Regions from separate parts of the Arthrobacter sp. NicSoilB8 genome, predicted to be linked through region 1. Evidence: riboswitches for the same ligand, from Rfam matches in the RefSeq annotation. Region 1 holds a riboswitch; each other region holds the start of a gene.
The links. A riboswitch is a leader RNA that binds a small molecule or an ion and turns the genes downstream of it on or off. The one in region 1 is predicted to bind thiamine pyrophosphate.
Positions count from the first base shown of each region.

Region 2: another riboswitch for thiamine pyrophosphate. It lies ahead of LDO15_RS20810 (ECF transporter S component); the one in region 1 lies ahead of thiC (phosphomethylpyrimidine synthase ThiC).
Region 3: another riboswitch for thiamine pyrophosphate. It lies ahead of LDO15_RS13405 (bifunctional hydroxymethylpyrimidine kinase/phosphomethylpyrimidine kinase); the one in region 1 lies ahead of thiC (phosphomethylpyrimidine synthase ThiC).
Region 4: another riboswitch for thiamine pyrophosphate. It lies ahead of thiO (glycine oxidase ThiO); the one in region 1 lies ahead of thiC (phosphomethylpyrimidine synthase ThiC).

Region 1 covers NZ_AP024655.1:3,083,621-3,087,824, forward strand. Annotated here, with positions in the region: gene LDO15_RS13930 (VOC family protein) at 1-504, opposite strand, end outside; gene LDO15_RS13935 (amidohydrolase family protein) at 586-1,668, opposite strand; TPP riboswitch at 1,747-1,854, shown strand; gene thiC (phosphomethylpyrimidine synthase ThiC) at 1,850-3,700, shown strand; gene LDO15_RS13945 (alpha/beta hydrolase) at 3,697-4,204, opposite strand, start outside.
Region 2 covers NZ_AP024655.1:4,597,472-4,601,675, forward strand. Annotated here, with positions in the region: gene LDO15_RS20800 (energy-coupling factor transporter transmembrane component T) at 1-93, opposite strand, end outside; gene LDO15_RS20805 (ABC transporter ATP-binding protein) at 90-1,763, opposite strand; gene LDO15_RS20810 (ECF transporter S component) at 1,828-2,475, opposite strand; TPP riboswitch at 2,542-2,685, opposite strand; gene LDO15_RS20815 (heme-degrading domain-containing protein) at 2,873-3,418, shown strand; gene LDO15_RS20820 (DUF4386 family protein) at 3,415-4,182, opposite strand.
Region 3 covers NZ_AP024655.1:2,977,260-2,981,463, forward strand. Annotated here, with positions in the region: gene LDO15_RS13405 (bifunctional hydroxymethylpyrimidine kinase/phosphomethylpyrimidine kinase) at 259-1,830, opposite strand; TPP riboswitch at 1,933-2,030, opposite strand; gene LDO15_RS13410 (Rne/Rng family ribonuclease) at 2,208-4,204, opposite strand, start outside.
Region 4 covers NZ_AP024655.1:3,513,286-3,517,489, forward strand. Annotated here, with positions in the region: gene thiS (sulfur carrier protein ThiS) at 1-219, opposite strand, end outside; gene thiO (glycine oxidase ThiO) at 216-1,592, opposite strand; TPP riboswitch at 1,586-1,706, opposite strand; gene thiE (thiamine phosphate synthase) at 1,733-2,440, shown strand; gene LDO15_RS15805 (ferritin-like fold-containing protein) at 2,520-3,191, opposite strand; gene LDO15_RS15810 (RNB domain-containing ribonuclease) at 3,233-4,204, shown strand, end outside.

The DNA.
Region 1 (4,204 bases):
CACGGATTCTTCGGTCAGGAATTGCTGCAGGTAGCGCTGCGGCGGCAGCGCCAGGCTGTCCATCACGACGTTCTTGCCCTCCCAGGACCACGCCTCCCGCGGCCGGTCCCAGTACAGCTCGATGCCATTGCCCTCGGGGTCGTTAAAGTAGAAGGCCTCGCTGACGAGGTGGTCCGCGCTCCCGGTGAAGGACTGGGGTTCATACTGGGCCGCGGTGGCAACCGTGGCCGCGAGGGAGTGCTGGTCCTCGAAAAGGAGTGCGGTGTGGAAGAGGCCGGCCTCACCGCGGGACGGAAGGTTCAAGCCGGGGGCGGGGGCGAGGTGCACCAGCGGCTTCTGCCGGCGGCCCAGATAGAGCCCGCCGTCCTGTTCGGCCACAGTCTCCAGGCCGAGGGCGCGCTGGTAGTAATCGGTCATGAGCTTCATGTCGCCGACCTTGAGCATCACCGTGCCCATGGTGAGTTCGGCAGGAAGGAGATCCTGGGTGCTGGTTTCTGCGGTCATTGAAACGCTCCGGGGTTCTGTGGCCACCGGCTTTCGGTGACTCTGCATACTCATTAAATTACTTGAAGCTTCAATTTATTCCTAACGGACGAGCCTGCCCCGCAGCACGATGTGCCGCAGCTCCGCGAGGGTGTCCAGGGTCTGCCTGGGATCCGCGGCGCACACCAGGACGTCGGCACCGGCTCCCTCGGTGATGCCGTCCGTCCCGAGCCACGTTCGCGCAGACCAGCTGGCGGCGTCGAGGGCGGCCGAAGCGGTCAGACCGGCCGCGTGCAGGGCCCGGACCTCGTCCACAATCCGGCCGTGCCTGATCACGCTGCCGGCGTCCGTGCCGGCATAGATGGACACCCCGGACTCGTGGGCCTCGAGGATCCGCTCCGCCCTCCGCTCCCACAGCGAGCGCATGTGGGCCGCATAGCGGGGGAATTTGGCCTGCGCCTGGGCGGCGATGTCCGGGAACGTGGCGATGTTGATCAGTGTGGGAACGATTGGAACGCCCTGCCCGGCGAAACGCGGGAGATGCCGCGGCAGCAGCCCGGTGGCGTGCTCGATGCAGTCGATCCCGGCGTCGAGCATGTCATCCAGGGTGTCTTCGGCGAAGCAGTGCGCGGTGACGCGGGCCCCCTCATCGTGGGCGGCCTGCACGGCGTCCTTGAGTGTCCCGGCGGGAAAGCTGGCGGCGAGGTCGCCGGCGTCGCGATCGATCCAGTCCCCCACGAGCTTGACCCAGCCGTCGCCGGCCAGGGCCTGCTTCCGCACGGCTTCGACGAGATCCCCCGGCTCCACCTCGACGGCGAAGCCCCGCAGGTAGCGCCGGGTCCTGGCGATGTGCCGTCCGGCGCGGATGATCCGGGGAAGGTCCGCGCGCCGCTGGAGCCAGCGGGTGTCGTGGACGGCGCCGGCGTCGCGGACCAGGAGCGTCCCGGCGTCGCGGTCTGCCAGGGCCTGGGCTTCCGCGGTGTCCTCGGAGACGTCCCCGCCCGGGCCGAGCCCGATGTGGCAGTGCGCGTCGACCAGTCCCGGGATGACCCAGCCGTCCAGGACCAGGTCCGGCGCCGCGGCAGGCCGGCGGAACGTCAGCCTGCCGTCCACCGACCAGAGCCCGCGGCGTTCCTGATCAGCCGCGGTGAGGACGGGGCCGCTGAACTCGATGATGCCGGTCATGGCATCAAGCCTAATCCCCCGGCAATCCATGCGCCGCGTCACACTGGACCGCCATCCGGCGGCACGTGGTAGCTTCATCTACGACCACACGGGTGCCCCTGCAGGGGCTGAGATCGGGCTGACGCGGCCTGCGACCGTTGAACCTGTCCGGGTAATGCCGGCGAAGGAAGTGAGTAATCCTTTGAGCACCACAGAAACACAGCACAGCCCTGTCCACAGCCAGCCTGTCTCAAAGCGGCCCGCCCTCAACGAGTCTGCGGCCACCACGCAGTCGCTGAAGTCCCACTCCCTGGCTTTCACCACGGACGCGGACCACGGCATCCGCGTCCCGGTGACCGAGATTGCCCTGGAACCGTCTCCGGGCGGCGTCGAAAACCCGCCGTTCCGGGTCTACCGCACGGCGGGCCCGGGCAGCGATCCGGTCCTCGGGCTGGAGCCGTTCCGGGCCCCCTGGATTGAGGCGCGGGCGGACACCGAGCCCTACGCCGGCCGGGAGCGGGAGCTGCTCGACGACGGCAAGTCGGCCGTGCGCCGGGGCGCGGCGTCGGCCGAGTGGCGGGGCGGGCGCCCGGTGCCGCGACGCGCCGTCGAGGGCAAGACCGTCACGCAGATGCGCTATGCCCGTGACGGGGTGATCACCCAGGAAATGCGGTTCGTCGCGCTGCGCGAGAACTGCGATGCGGAGCTCGTGCGCAGCGAGGTGGCGGCCGGCCGGGCGATCATTCCCAACAACGTCAACCACCCCGAATCCGAGCCGATGATCATCGGCAAGGCGTTCCTGGTGAAAATCAACGCCAACATCGGCAACTCCGCCGTGACCAGCTCCATCGCCGAGGAAGTCGACAAACTCCAGTGGGCCACCCAGTGGGGCGCGGACACCGTGATGGACCTCTCCACCGGCGATGACATCCACACGACCCGCGAATGGATCATCCGCAACTCCCCCGTCCCGATCGGCACGGTCCCGATCTACCAGGCGCTGGAAAAGGTCAACGGTGAGGCGAACGCCCTGACCTGGGAGATCTTCCGGGACACCGTGATCGAACAGTGCGAGCAGGGCGTGGACTACATGACCATCCACGCCGGGGTACTGCTGCGGTACGTGCCCCTGACGGCCAACCGGGTCACCGGCATCGTCTCCCGCGGCGGTTCCATCATGGCCGGCTGGTGCCTGGCTCACCACCAGGAGAACTTCCTCTACACCCACTTCGATGAGCTCTGCGAAATCTTCGCGAAGTACGATGTCGCGTTCTCCCTCGGTGACGGGCTGCGGCCCGGAGCGACGGCGGACGCCAACGACGCGGCGCAGTTTGCCGAGCTGGACACCCTGGCCGAGCTCACCCAGCGGGCCTGGGAGTTCGATGTGCAGGTCATGGTGGAGGGCCCGGGACACGTGCCCTTCCACCTCGTCCGGGAGAACGTGGAGCGCCAGCAGGAACTCTGCAAGGGGGCCCCGTTCTATACGCTCGGGCCGCTGGTCACGGACATCGCACCGGGCTATGACCACATCACCTCGGCGATCGGCGCCACCGAGATTGCCCGCTACGGCACTGCCATGCTCTGTTACGTCACGCCCAAGGAACACCTCGGGCTGCCGAACAAGGATGACGTGAAGACCGGCGTGATCACGTACAAGATCGCGGCCCACGCCGCCGACCTCGCCAAGGGCCACCCCGGCGCCCACGAACGCGACGACGCCCTGTCCAAGGCACGGTTTGAGTTCCGCTGGCGGGACCAGTTCGCGTTGTCCCTGGACCCGGTGACCGCCGAGGCGTTCCACGATGAGACGCTCCCCGCGGAGCCGGCCAAGACGGCCCACTTCTGCTCGATGTGCGGGCCGAAGTTCTGCTCGATGCGGATCAGCCAGGACATCCGGGATGAGTACGGTTCAGCAGACTCGCAGGCGGCCCTGGCGCAGATGGCGGCCGGAATGCGGGAAAAGAGCAGCGAGTTCCTGGCGGCCGGCGGCAAGGTCTACCTGCCGGAGCCCTCCGTGGGAGAACCTGCCGCAGGCGGAAGTGCCCGCTCCTAGGACGCCCGTGCGTGCTGGAGCCGGCTGACCTCGGCGATGAACGAGCGGATGGCCCGGTCCCCGTCGGGTGAATCCTGGGGCCGGTGCCCTCCCGCCGCAGTGCGGTGCAGGGCGCCGGTCTCGCGCAGGTAGCCGGCGATTTCCTCGTACAGCGGTTCCCAGCCGCCGGTCAGGACCAGCGTCGGCACGCCCGGCACGATCTGCAGCGGGGCCTCCCACGGCGGGGCCTGCAGGCGGAGCCGGCGCGCCGCGCGGAGGGCCTCCGGCGTGGTGGCCCCCGGGGCGTCGGCCGAGAACGCCCGGCGGATGAACTCGCGCTGGAAGTCGTCGTCGCTGAGGTTGTGCCGGACGTCAAAGAGCGGCTGCATGAGGGCCCGGTGCGCGGCGGTAGCCGGGAGCTCCGCTGTCAGGGACAGGCAGGCCGGTTCCACGAGGGTCAGGGACTGGACCAGGTCGGGACGCTCGACGGCGGCCATCATCGCGGCGATGGCGCCCTGCGAATGG
Region 2 (4,204 bases), 1.5 Mb from region 1:
CAGGGTGATCAACGTGACCGCGGTGAACTTGGCGAGCGGGTTGGCCCGGGTCAGCAGTGCATGGTTGCCGCGGAGGCTGAGTGCGTCCCTCATGGCGAAGCCCCCTCCGGAAGCTCAAGGTCCGGGGCGGGCGCGCCGGCCGCCGCTGCGGGGGTGTGGAGGCGGAGTTCGGTGCCGCCCAGGACGGCGGAAAATTCGGCGTCGTGCGTAACGGAAACCACCGCGGTGCCGGCGTCGAGGAGTTCGGAGAGGAAGGAGGCGAGCTCCGCCCACGTGTTGGCGTCCTGGCCGAAAGTGGGTTCGTCCAGGACCAGCACCTGCGGATGCGCCGCCAGCACCGTGGCCACCGACAGGCGCCGCTTTTCGCCTCCGGAGAGCGTGTACGGGTTGGCCTCCACGAGTTCTGTCAGCCGCAGCCGCTCCAGGAGCTCGTCCACGCGTTCCTCGCCGTAGCCGAGGTGGCGCGGACCGAACATGAGCTCGTCCAGGACCCGGCCGGTGACGAACTGGTGCTCGGGTTCCTGGAACACGGTTCCGATCCTGGCGATCAGCTGCTGGGCCTTCCACCGGTACGGATCGGTTCCGGCACCCTCGCCTTGGCGGCCAGTGCCGCGACCAGTGCCGAGACCAGTTCCGCGACCATTGGCGTGACCACTCAGCCCCGGCGGGGCCGAGACTGTCCCCGCCACGGGGCGCAGGAGCCCGGCCATCGTCAGGGCCAGGGTCGACTTCCCCGAGCCGTTCTGCCCGGTGATGGTCAGGGCCTCGCCGGCGCGGACCTGCGTCGAGATGCCGGACTGCACGGGACGCGGCGCAATGCTGCGGAAGCCCCCGCGCAGCCCGGCCCGCCGCGGCCGCTCGCGGGACACCGCGAGTCCTTCCGCCGCGAGCAGGAGCTGTCCTGATGCCGGGGCCGTCCGGGTCCGTGTCGCCGGAACGTAGCCGGGCACCCAGACGCCCGCACCGATGAGCATGTCCCGCGCCTCGGCCAGGACCCGGTCCGGCGGGCCGTCGATCAGTACCGCGGAGTCGGTGGCGGAACCGGGCTGCAGCACCACGATCCGGTCCACGAGGTCTTTCCAGACCGCCACCCGGTGCTCCACGACCACCAGGGTGGCGCCGGTCTTGTCCAGGCAGCGGCCCACGGCATCGCGGACTTCCAGGACGCCGGCGGGATCGAGGTTGGCGGTCGGCTCGTCGAGCAGCAGCAGCCCCGGCCGCATCGCAAGGATCCCGGCGAGCGCCAGGCGCTGCTTTTGTCCGCCGGAGAGCGCCGACGTCGGGTGGTCCAGCGGCAGCCGGCCCAGCCCGACGTCGTCGAGCGCCTCACGCACCCGGGGCCAGATCTCCGCCGCCGGGACGGACAGGTTCTCCGCCCCGAACGCGACGTCGTCGCCGAGGCGGGAAAGCACCACCTGGGTTTCCGGGTCCTGCTGCACGAGCCCGGCGCGGCCGCGCCGGGACCGTGGCGGGGCGCCGTCAATGAGCAGGCTTCCGGTCTCGTCAGAGTCCTCGGCATCGCCGGCGCCGCCGGAATCGCCGGCCGGCCCCGAGGCGCCCGACGCGCTGTCTCCCAGCACGCCCGCCAGGGCGTGGAGCAGCGTCGATTTGCCCGCGCCGGAGGGGCCCAGCAGGAGCACACGCTCCCCCGGCCGGATGTCCAGGTCAAGGCCGCTGACCGCGGGCCGGGGCCGTCCGGCGTGCCGCCAGCCCCAGCCGCGGGCCGTGACGGCGGCCGGCCGGACGCCCGGTGAGGATGTCATGAGTCGTTTGCGCCGTTCACGAGGGGTTCGAGGAGGGGTTCAGGTGTGGGTTCGGGAGCGGGGTTCAGGAGAAGACGGGCTCCGTGGCGGCCTTGCGCGAGGCAAAGGATCCCAGCACCCCGGTCTTGGCCAGGCCGCGGGTGGCCAGCCAGGACAGGCCGCCGGCAATCACGGCGCCGGAGATGGTCGTGAAGACGATGTAGGCGAGCTTGTCGCCGGCTTCGTAGGCGATGTTCCAGCCCCACGGCAGGAAGGAATCGTTCAGGCCGCAGAACAGGCCCGCGCCGGCACCGGCCAGCAGGGACACCGGCAAGTTGAACTTCTTGTACAGGAATGCCGCGAAGACCAGTTCCGCGCCGAGGCCCTGCAGGACGCCGGAGATCAGCACCGTGGTGCCGTACTGCGAACCCATGATGAGCTCGCCCGTGGCCGCCACGGTCTCGCAGAAGAGCGCCGCGCCGGGCTTGCGGATGATGAGCATGCCCAGCACCGCCGGGATCATCCAGCCGCCGGCGTAGAGTCCGGTGAGCGGCGGGTAGAGCGCGTTGATGGGGGTCGAAATCAGGTTGGCGCCCTGGGACCAGGCCCAGAAAATGACGCCGCCGGCCACGGCGATCAATGCGGCCACCACGATGTCCACCACGCGCCAGGTGTAGTTGCGCCGTGCGGATGAGCGGCTGGCGGAACCATGCTGTGCTGAAATATCTGTCATGTCGTCCTCCTGAGGAACAGGAGGGGAGGGTGCTCCGGCCGGCTTCGGCTTCCGCCGCCCTCCGCGCACCCTGAGAACTCGACTCCCTTGCGCCGGTACTAACCGGATCAGGTTCGAGGGTCTGCGGCTGTCCGCACTCTCAGCGCCCACCAATGGTTTCCCCGGATTTTTCCGGCGATGCCCGACGGCGGCGCTCCCCTGTCGTATCTAAAATCGCCCTTGTGGGCGTTGCCAAGTTTACACCCGGACCGCCGGGTTTTCAGCGGTGTGCTGTCATAATGCGGACCGGGTGCTGAAGGTCCCCGCGGCCGGAACCGCCCCTCTTGGTAAAGTCGACGTGTCGGACACCCGGACCCGCCAGCGGCGGCCTCGTCACCCATCGGAAAGCTGGATCATTTTGACGCACGCACCAGCCACGCCAGACCCCTCCGGGGAATACGACCCCGACTCGAGCGAGCCGCAGCCGCCGGGATCACTGGCGGCCCTCATCGGCCGCGTGCTGGCCGAAATGGAGTCCCTCCAGTTCGCATCCTTCGGCAAGGACGACGCCCTGGACCTCGGGCTCCTCCTGGTCGAGCTGGGCCGGCAACGCTCGCTGCCCATCGCCGTCGACATCACCAAAGGCGAACAGGTGCTCTTCCACGCGGCCCTGGCCGGCGCCACACCGGACAACGAACGCTGGATCAACGCGAAGAAGCGCACAGCCCAGCGGTACGAGGTCCCCTCCCTGCTGGTGGGTCTCCGGGCCCGCGCGGCCGGCGGGAGGATGGAGGACAACGCCTGGTGGGACCAGAGCGAGTTCGCCGCCCACGGCGGGGCGTTCCCCATCTACCTGCGCGGCACGGGGGCCATTGCGGTGGTCACCGTTTCCGGGCTGCCCCAGAAGGCGGACCACGATCTCGTCGTCGAGGCTCTGCGGACGGTCCTCACCCCGGAGGGTTAGTCCCCGGTTCCGCCGCCCGCGCGCGGCGTTCGCCGGGCCAGCCGGAGCAGCGCAATCCCCACGGCCAGGAACCAGGCCCACATCAGGAGCCCGTACGCCAGGTAGAACGACGGAACGGCCTGCCGGAGCGCCTCGGCAATCACCCCCGCTGTTCCCGTGGCCACTCCCAGCCACGCCACCGCGCGGGGCAGCACTCCCTTGAGCATGACCAGTGAGATCAGCAGGATGCCGAGTGCGGACAGGACGCCGACGACGGCGGGGGTGTTGTTCTCGGCGATCACCGTCTCCGCCGCGGTGGCATACCGGAGCCGGGCGGCGGCGTCGTAAGCGGCAGTGCCGGACGCCGCGGCGTACCGGTCGCTGAGGTAGACCAGGATCAGCGATCCCCGGCTCGTGACGGGAACGGCGAGGAACATCGCCCACGGCAACGCGCCAACCACCGTGGCCAGCAGGGCCAGACTCTTATTGACCGGGGCGAGCGCCACAAAGAGGGTCACGAACACCAGCACCGGAAGAATGTTGGACACCGTCCACAGGAGCTGTTCGGCGACATAGATCCCCTTGTTCCTGGCGATGAACTCCAGCGTTTCGGCACCACCGTGGACCGGCGGCGGGGCAAGGAAGTCAAGGAGCAGGGCCAGAACCAGCAACCCAATGAACACCACGGCGGAGATGCCCGCCCAGAAGTACAGCTGGCGCCAGCTCTGGCCATCCGTCGCGGCGCCCCGGACAGGGCCGAGCGGGCGGGTGCGGGGCTGGTCCATGCTTGAAAGTACGTCCGGCGGA
Region 3 (4,204 bases), 110 kb from region 1:
ATTCCAAGCGGATAGTTCTCAGGGTCATAACCCAAGTGTTGGCGTAAGCACCGAAGATCTAGAATACGCTAATTTTGCCTTCGGCCGCAAATGAGGCTGGTTCCGGCGGTAGTCCGTGATAGGCGCCACAGCGTCTCGAATCCATGATCTCGACATTGTCTCAACACTTTGTCTTAACCAGGACCCCAACGCGGTGAAGCCGCCACGACTTCCGGAACCGTGCCCCACTATCCTACCGGCTGGAACGGCCCGCTGGTGTCAGGCGTGCAGCCTCGGCGCGTCGAAGAAGTCCACTTCGTAGCGCGACGACTGCCGGAAGGCCAGGGCCATGGCCTCCCGCTCGCTCGCGGATGCCCGCCGGGCCGCCGCGTCGGTGTACGCGATGGCCTGACGGGTCGCGGCGGCAAAGTCCTCGTCGGCGTACGTCCGCAGCCAGTCGGCGTAGGGGTGCGCCCCGGGTGCGCCGCCGGCCAGGAACTCCCGGTGCAGGGTGGCGCCGACTTCGGCGTAGAGCCAGAAGCACGGCAGGGCTGCCGCCACGAGCACCCCGTAGCTGCCGGACACCGAGGCGGCCAGGAGGTGGTCCACGTAGGCTTTGGTGACCGGGCCGAGGATCGGTGCCGTGGGGCGGGTGCTGAGCCAGGAGCGGTGAAGCTCGGATTCGACTTCCAGGCATGTCTGCGCCGAGCGGGCCCAGAACAGCTGCTCGGCCTCGGTGGGGGCCAGGGCGGCGGCGCGGGCCAGGACACGGGAGTAGCCGTTGAGGTAGATGGCGTCCTGGGCGAGGTAATACGCGAACTCGTGCTCGGGCAGGGTTCCGTCAGCCAGGCCGCGGATGAACTCCAGGGCGTAGATGGCCTCAAGATCGGCCGCGGCCCCTGCCCGGAGGGCTGCGGCGAACTCGCCTTCCGCCGGGCCGCGCGTGAATTCCTGCATGTGGTGGAAGTGGTGAACCGGGCCGTTCCCGGTGCCCACCTCCAGGACCGAGGCTTCGCGGAGCGCGCCCAGCAGCCACGGCTTGACCTCCCGGAGCGCCGCTTCCCAGTCCCCCACCCGGGCCTGCACGGTAGCCATGGCCGAGGACAGGGAGCAGCCGGTGCCGTGGCTGTTGCGCGTGGCGATCCGCTCCCCCGGCACCACCACGGTCTCCCGGCCCAGCAGGCCCCCGGTGTTGACCAGCGCATCCGGGCAGCCGGCGTCAGTGCCGTCCCCGTCAGTGCCGTTCCCGGCGTCGGCGCCCGGCCGTCCGTTGTGGAGGTCTCCGTTGTGGAGGTCTCCGTTCTGGGGGTCTGCGCCCTGGAGGTGCCCGCCCTTGACCAGGACGGTGGTGCCGGTCTGGGCGGCCAGCCGCTTGCCCTGTGCCAGGGCCTCCGGCCAATCGGCCGCGACGGGTTCCTTGAGCAGGATGGCAAGTTCGGCGAGGTTCGGGGTAATGAGATCCGCCAGCGGCAGGAGGGCCTGCAGGGCGGCCTCGGCCGGTTCCTGCAGGAGCCGGTCGCCGCTGGTGGCGACCATCACCGGGTCCAGGACCACGACGGCGGGGCGCGTCTTTTCCAGCCAGCTGCGGACGGCGTCGATCACCGCGGCGTCGCCGAGCATGCCGATCTTGACGGCATCGATGCCGATGTCGTCGCTGATGGCGTCCAGCTGCGCGGTGAGGAAGGCCGCGGGGGGCACGTGAACGGCACGCACGCCCTGGGTGTTTTGCGCCGTCAGGGCCGTGATGGCGGCCATGCCGTAGCCGCCGTTGGCGGCGATGCTCTTCAGGTCCGCCTGGATGCCGGCGCCGCCGGACGGGTCCGAGCCGGCGATGGCCAGCACGCGGGGAATGCGGAGCGGCGCGGCCGGGTGCGGCCCGGAGGGCGGGACGTTCGCCGGAAGGAAATTGGTCGGCAGAAATTCGCTGGACAGAAATTCGGACGGATTCGATGTTGCGGGCACGTCAGACATCCCTTCGCCGGTGCTAACCGGACAGGTTCAACGGGTCTGGATCTCAGCCGGCCCGATGCGCGGCACCCCGTGTCAGTGCTCCAGCCTATCCGTTGCGCCCGGGCTGAACCGTTAACGGCAGGGCGGGCCCGGGCCGGAGCGGACGTATGTTACGTCCGTTCCGGCCAGAACCCGCCGGCCTGCCAGCCGCAGAAGCGGCCGGCAGGGCTAGTGCTGAATCGAAGTAGTGCTCAGTCGTACAGGATTACAGCTCAGGCTTACAGCTCCGAGGCCGGCACGCCGACGCCAAGGATGATCGGCTCGTTGCCGGCCGGAGCGGCCGGCCTGGCCGCGGCAGGTGCCTTGGCTTCGTGAACCGACCCGGCCGCAGCCGGCCGCGTTGCCTCGCGATGCTCCACGGAGGTCTCGTTGGCTGCCCCCTGGGCGCGGCTGGCGCTCCGGTTGCGGCGCCCGCGGCGGCCACGCGGAGTCGCGCTGTCCGCTGCCCGGGAGGCCGGTGCCTCGGTGGTGCGCCCTGCTGCCGGTGCGGTGGCCTGCGGTGCGGCGGCGGCCGTTGCCTGGCCGGCGTCCGTCCCGGCCGGCTTGCCGGCCTCGGCGTCGCCCAGGTTGGCGAAGGCCTCGGTCAGCAGGTCCAGGGTCAGGGCCGGTGCCTGCGTGTCCTCGGCGTGCTCGACGAACGGCAGGGCCACCTGCTCGCCGCCAAACGTCAGCACGGTCGCGGGACGGCCGGCAGCTTCCTCCGTGGCGGCCAGCTTCGTGACGGCGTCGACGGCGGCCTGGCGGGCCCCCGCTTCACTGGCGGCAGCGGCTTCCCCGTCATGCAGGTGCGCGGCGTGCGCCGCGGCGGCGATGTTCGCCAGCGCGGCACGCGTGGCCTCGGCCTTGGCGTGGCGTTCGGCCTCGGTGGGCTCGTGGTGGACCGCGGCCGGCGTGGACGGCATGGTCTCCGGCCCCTGGCCTCCCCGGCCGCGGCGGCGGCTCTTGCGATCGGTGCGCGCAGCAGGCTGGGCGGCTTCGGTGCGCGGAACGTAGTGCTCGGCGGCGACCGTGTTGGCGCGGCGGTGCTCGACCGGTTCGTCGTGCGTGACGATGCCGCGGCCCGCGCAGGCTTCACACTGCTCGCCGAAGACTTCCAGCAGACCCGTGCCCATCCGCTTGCGCGTCATCTGCACGAGGCCCAGCGACGTCACCTCGGCCACCTGGTGCTTGGTGCGGTCCCGGCCCAGGCACTCCACCATGCGGCGCAGCACGAGGTCGCGGTTGGATTCGAGCACCATGTCGATGAAGTCGATCACGATGATGCCGCCGATGTCGCGCAGGCGCAGCTGCCGGACGACTTCCTCGGCCGCTTCCAGGTTGTTCTTGGTGACGGTTTCTTCGAGGTTGCCGCCGGAGCCGGTGAACTTGCCGGTGTTGACGTCCACCACCGTCATGGCCTCGGTCCGGTCGATCACGAGGGATCCGCCCGAAGGCAGGAAGACCTTCCGGTCCAGGGCCTTGTGGATCTGCTCGTCGATGCGCCAGGCAGCGAAGATGTCCGTGTCCTTGGTCCACTTCTCGAGCCGGCCCACGAGGTCAGGTGCCACGTACGTGACGTAGGCCTCGATGGTGTCCCACGCTTCCTCGCCGGAGACGATCAGCTTGGAGAAGTCCTCGTTGAAGACGTCGCGGACCACCTTGATGGTGAGGTCAGGTTCGCCGTAGAGCAGCTCGGGAGCGAGGACCTTCGTGGACTTCGACTGGCTCTCGATGCCTTCCCACTGCGCGCGCAGCCGGTTGATGTCGTGCGTCAGCTCTTCCTCGGACGCCCCTTCGGCCGCGGTGCGGACAATGACGCCCGCGTCCTCGGGCAGGCGGTCCTTGAGGATCCGCTTGAGGCGGTTGCGTTCGACGTCGGGCAGCTTGCGGGAGATGCCGGTCATGGAGCCGCCGGGAACGTACACGAGGTAGCGGCCGGGCAGCGAGATCTGGCTGGTGAGGCGGGCGCCCTTATGGCCGACCGGATCCTTGGAAACCTGGACCAGGACGGAGTCGCCGGACTTGAGCGCGTTTTCGATCCGGCGCTGCTTGCCTTCGAGGTTGACGGCGTCCCAGTTCACTTCGCCGGCGTACAGGACGGCGTTGCGGCCGCGTCCGATGTCCACGAAGGCAGCCTCCATGGAGGGCAGCACGTTCTGGACCTTGCCCAGGTACACGTTGCCGATCAGGGAATCCTGCTGGGTCTTGGACACGAAGTGCTCTGCCAGGACGCCGT
Region 4 (4,204 bases), 430 kb from region 1:
CGTGACAAGTTCGACGTCGTCGCCGTCGGCGAGCGCGGTGGCGTGCCACTGGCTGCGCGGCACCACCTCGGCGTTGCGGGCGACGGCGACGCCGAGCTTCCGCCCGTCGGCAGCCCGGCCGTCGGGGCCGATGTTCCGGCCGGTGAGCTGGCTTACGAGCGTGCTGACGGAGGCGCCGTCGGCGACGGTCTCCTCCGTTCCGTTCAGTCTGATGTTCATGCTGCTTCCTTGTCGGGGCTGTCCCCGGACGTGTCCGGGATGCGGGAAAAACGGTCGGGGCGGAACCCGGCCCAGCGCGGGTCCGGCGTCCCGTCCATGAGTTGCCGGCACACGGCGGCGGCAGCGGGGGTCAGCAGGACGCCGTGCCGGAAGAAGCCCGTGGCGATGATGAGCCCTGTGATGTCCCCGCCGTCCGTGCCCGGGACCCGTCCCAGCAGCGGGGCGTTGTCCGGCGTGCCGGGGCGTGCCCGGGCGGTGGTTTCCAGGAGCTCCAGTTCTGCTACCGCGGGCACCAGCTGCTGTGCGTCACGCAGCAGCTGGTAGACGCCGCCGGCAGAGACAGCGTGCGGGTCCGACGGGCCGTCCTCGCGCTGGGTGGCGCCGATCACCACGGTGCCGTCCTGCCGGGGGACGATGTAGACCGGCACCCCGCGCACCATGCCCCGCACGGTGGCCGTGAGAAGCGGCTGCAGGTGCTCGGGCACGCGGAGCCGGAGGATGTCGCCGTAGACCGGCCGCAGGGGCAGCGCCAGTCCGGCGGGCAGGTCGTCGAGGCCGGCGGCGCCGAGCCCGTTGGCCACCACGGTTTCCGCGGCGCGCACGGAGCCGCCGCCCGCGAGCCTGACACCCGCAACGCGGCCGTCGTCCCAGAGCAGCCCCGCCGCGCGGCGCCGCACGAAGCCGCTGCGGCCGTCTGCGCCGAGTAGGTCGGCGAGCCGGGCGATCAGGAGCCGGGGGTCCACCTGGTGGTCGGCCGGGATGTCGAAGGCGCACGAGATGCCGGGGCTCAGCAGCGGCTCCCGGCCGCGTGCCTCCCGCACGGTCAGCGGTTCGACGGTCAGCCCGCAGGCCTGCTGGACTTCCCGCAGGTCCGCGAGCGCGCGCCGGTCCGCCGCGTCTGCCCCGACGGCGAGGGTCGGCGTCGTCAAATATCCCGTGCCGGCGCCTGGTTCTGTGCCGGCGGCACCGATTGCCGCTGCGAACGCGGGCCACAGGCGGGAGGACTCAAGCATCAGTTCCAGGAGCTGTTCTTCCTGGTAGTGCAGCTCGCTGACGGGGGCCAGCATGCCGGCCGCGGCCCAGCTGGCTCCGCTGCCGGGCGCGTCATCGATCAACACCACCGAGCGGCCGGCACGGCTGGCCTCGAAGGCGATGCCATGGCCGATTACCCCGCCGCCGATCACCGCAACGTCGACGGTGATGTCCCCTGCTGTGATGTCCCCTGGGCTGACATCCCCTGCGGCGGCGTGCCGGGCGGCAGTTCCGTGTCCGGCACCGGGCCCGGGCCCGGGCCCGGGCCCGGGCCCGGTGTCACAATCCAGGGAAGCGGCGTCATCTGCGGCTTCGGCTTCGCGGCTGGCTCTTGTGCCCATGAAAAATTCCTTCCCTACGCCGGTACTAGCCGGATCAGGTCAAGCGGTCGGCTCTGACGCCCTCTCAGCCGGGCAGCGTTGACATGGCTGCTGCGGGCTCCCGCGGTATGCGCCCAGTTTAGAGGAACTAGGCTTGTCCCATGAGCCAGGACTCCCTCCACACCACTGCCCGCCTCTATTTGTGCACCGACGCCCGCCGTGACCGCGGCGACTTCGAAGACTTCGTGGACGCCGCATTTGCCGGCGGGGTGGACATCATCCAGCTGCGCGACAAGTCGCTGGAGGCGGCCGAGGAACTGGAACTCCTTGCGGTCGTGCACGCCGCGGCGCAGCGCCACGGACGGCTCTGGGCCGTCAATGACCGGGCGGACATCGCCTCCTTGTCCGGGGCGCCGGTGTTCCACATCGGGCAGAAGGACATTCCGCTCGACGCCGCCCGCGGCTTCCTCGGCAAGGACACCGTGATCGGCCTGTCCACCCACAACGCGGAGCAGGTTGACGCGGCCATCGCGTCCTCGCCCGGCCGCAAGGGACTCGACTACTTCTGTGTGGGGCCGGTGTGGGCCACTCCCACCAAGCCGGGCCGCGCCGCCGTCGGCATCGACCTGGTGCGCTACGCCGCCCAGGCGGCCGGCCCGGCGGATGCGGACGGGACCGGCCAGGTCGACGGCCAGGCCGGAAGCCTGTTGCCTTGGTTCGCGATCGGCGGGATCGACCTCGGCAATGTGGAGGAGGTCGTCGACGCCGGTGCCCGGCGGATCGTCGTGGTCCGGGCCATCACCGACGCCGATGATCCGGCGCACGCCGCTGGCGCGCTGCTCGCGGCGCTGGATGCCGCTGATTCCTGAGCGGGCCCCCGCAGGCTCCACCGGCGCCCGCCAGCTCCCCGGCACGCAGCCGGGCGTGTCCCGGCACCGGCCATCCGGCCTACCCGGCGAGCCCCAGCCCGGCCATCCGGCGCGAGTGGTTCGCCGCGAGTTCTGCCGTCAGGGCCCTGACCAGTTCCCTGGCACCGGCGTCATCCAGGCCTGAGAGGCCGCCCAGGAACGCGTGTTCCAGGCTCACCCGCTGGGCCTGGGTCAGTGCCTCGCCGAGCAGGCGCCTGGCCCACAGCGCCAGGCGCGACGCCAGCCGGGGGTCATCGGCCAGGGCCGCCTTGAGGCGCTCCTGCAGCACGGCCGTGGACGCTTCGGTGGACTGGATCCGCCCGATCAGCTCCCGGGTGCCGGCGTCGACATACCGGGCGACGGCACGGTAGAAGTCGGCCGAAACCGTGTCGATCACGTAGGCCTTCATGAGCGATTCGTACCAGTCCGCGGGGCGGGTGCGTTCGTGGAAGTGATCCACGGAGGGCTGGAACGGCAGCATGGCCGCCTCGGTATCCAGGCCCATCTCCTCGAGCCGGGCCCGGACTAGTTCGTAGTGCTGGAACTCGACCACGGCAATCCTGCCGAGCACCGCACGGTCATGCAGCGTGGGCGAATACCGGGCATCCGAGGAGAGCCGTTCGAAGGCCGAAAGCTCGCCGTACGCCATGACTCCCAGCAGATCCGCCAGGAAGCTGTTGTAGCGGGCAGGATCGCCCGGGATTGCGCTCATATTCCAAGACTAATCGCGGAAATCGGGCTACCCTGATTTTCGTGTCACATCATCGCCTGACCCCGAGCGTCCACGAGCAGCAGAACCAGCTTGCCGAGGCCCTCAAGGCGTTGCGCACCACGCTGGAACTGCCCGGTCCGTTCCCCGAGGACGTGCTGCGCGATGCGGAGGCGGCGGTGGCCGAGCACAAGCTGCCGGACCTGGACTTCACGCATGTCGAGTTCGTAACCATCGATCCGGCGTCGTCCACCGACCTCGACCAGGCCCTGTTCATCGAACGGAGCGGCGAGGGCTACAAGGTGTTTTACGCCATCGCCGACGTCCCGTCCTTTGTCGCCCCGGGCGGGGCGCTCGACGCCGAGACCCGCCGCCGCGGTCAGACGTTCTACACCCCGGACGGCCGGATCCCGCTGCACCCGGAGATTATCAGCGAGGCCGCCGGCAGCCTGCTTGCCGGGCAGTTGTGTGCGGCGTTCGTCTGGGAATTCGAGCTCGACGCCGCGGCCGAGGTGACCTCCGTGCTCGTGCGCCGGGCTCAGGTCCGCAGCCGCGCGAAGCTCAACTACAAGGGCGTCCAGGCCGAGCTCGACGCGGGCACCGCGGCACCCGTGCTGCAGCTCTTGAAAGAAGTGGGCATCAAGCGGGTGGAACTGGAACGCAAGCGCGGCGGCGCGAGCCTGAATATGCCCGAACAGGAGATCCAGCAGCTGCCCGACGGCGGCTACCGGATTGTGGCTGCCCCGCCGCTGCCGGTGGAGGACTGGAACGCCCAGATTTCCCTCATGACCGGGATGGCGGCCGCCGCACTGATGCTCCAGGGCAAAGTCGGCATCCTGCGTACCATGCCCGCCCCGGACGAGGCGTCGCTACGGCATTTCCACCGCCAGACCCACGCCCTCGGCAAGCCCTGGGACGGGGAGATGCGGTACGGCGAGTACCTGCGGACGCTCGATCCCACGGACCCCCGGCAGCTGGCAATTGTGCATTCGGCCGGCATGCTCTTCCGCGGTGCC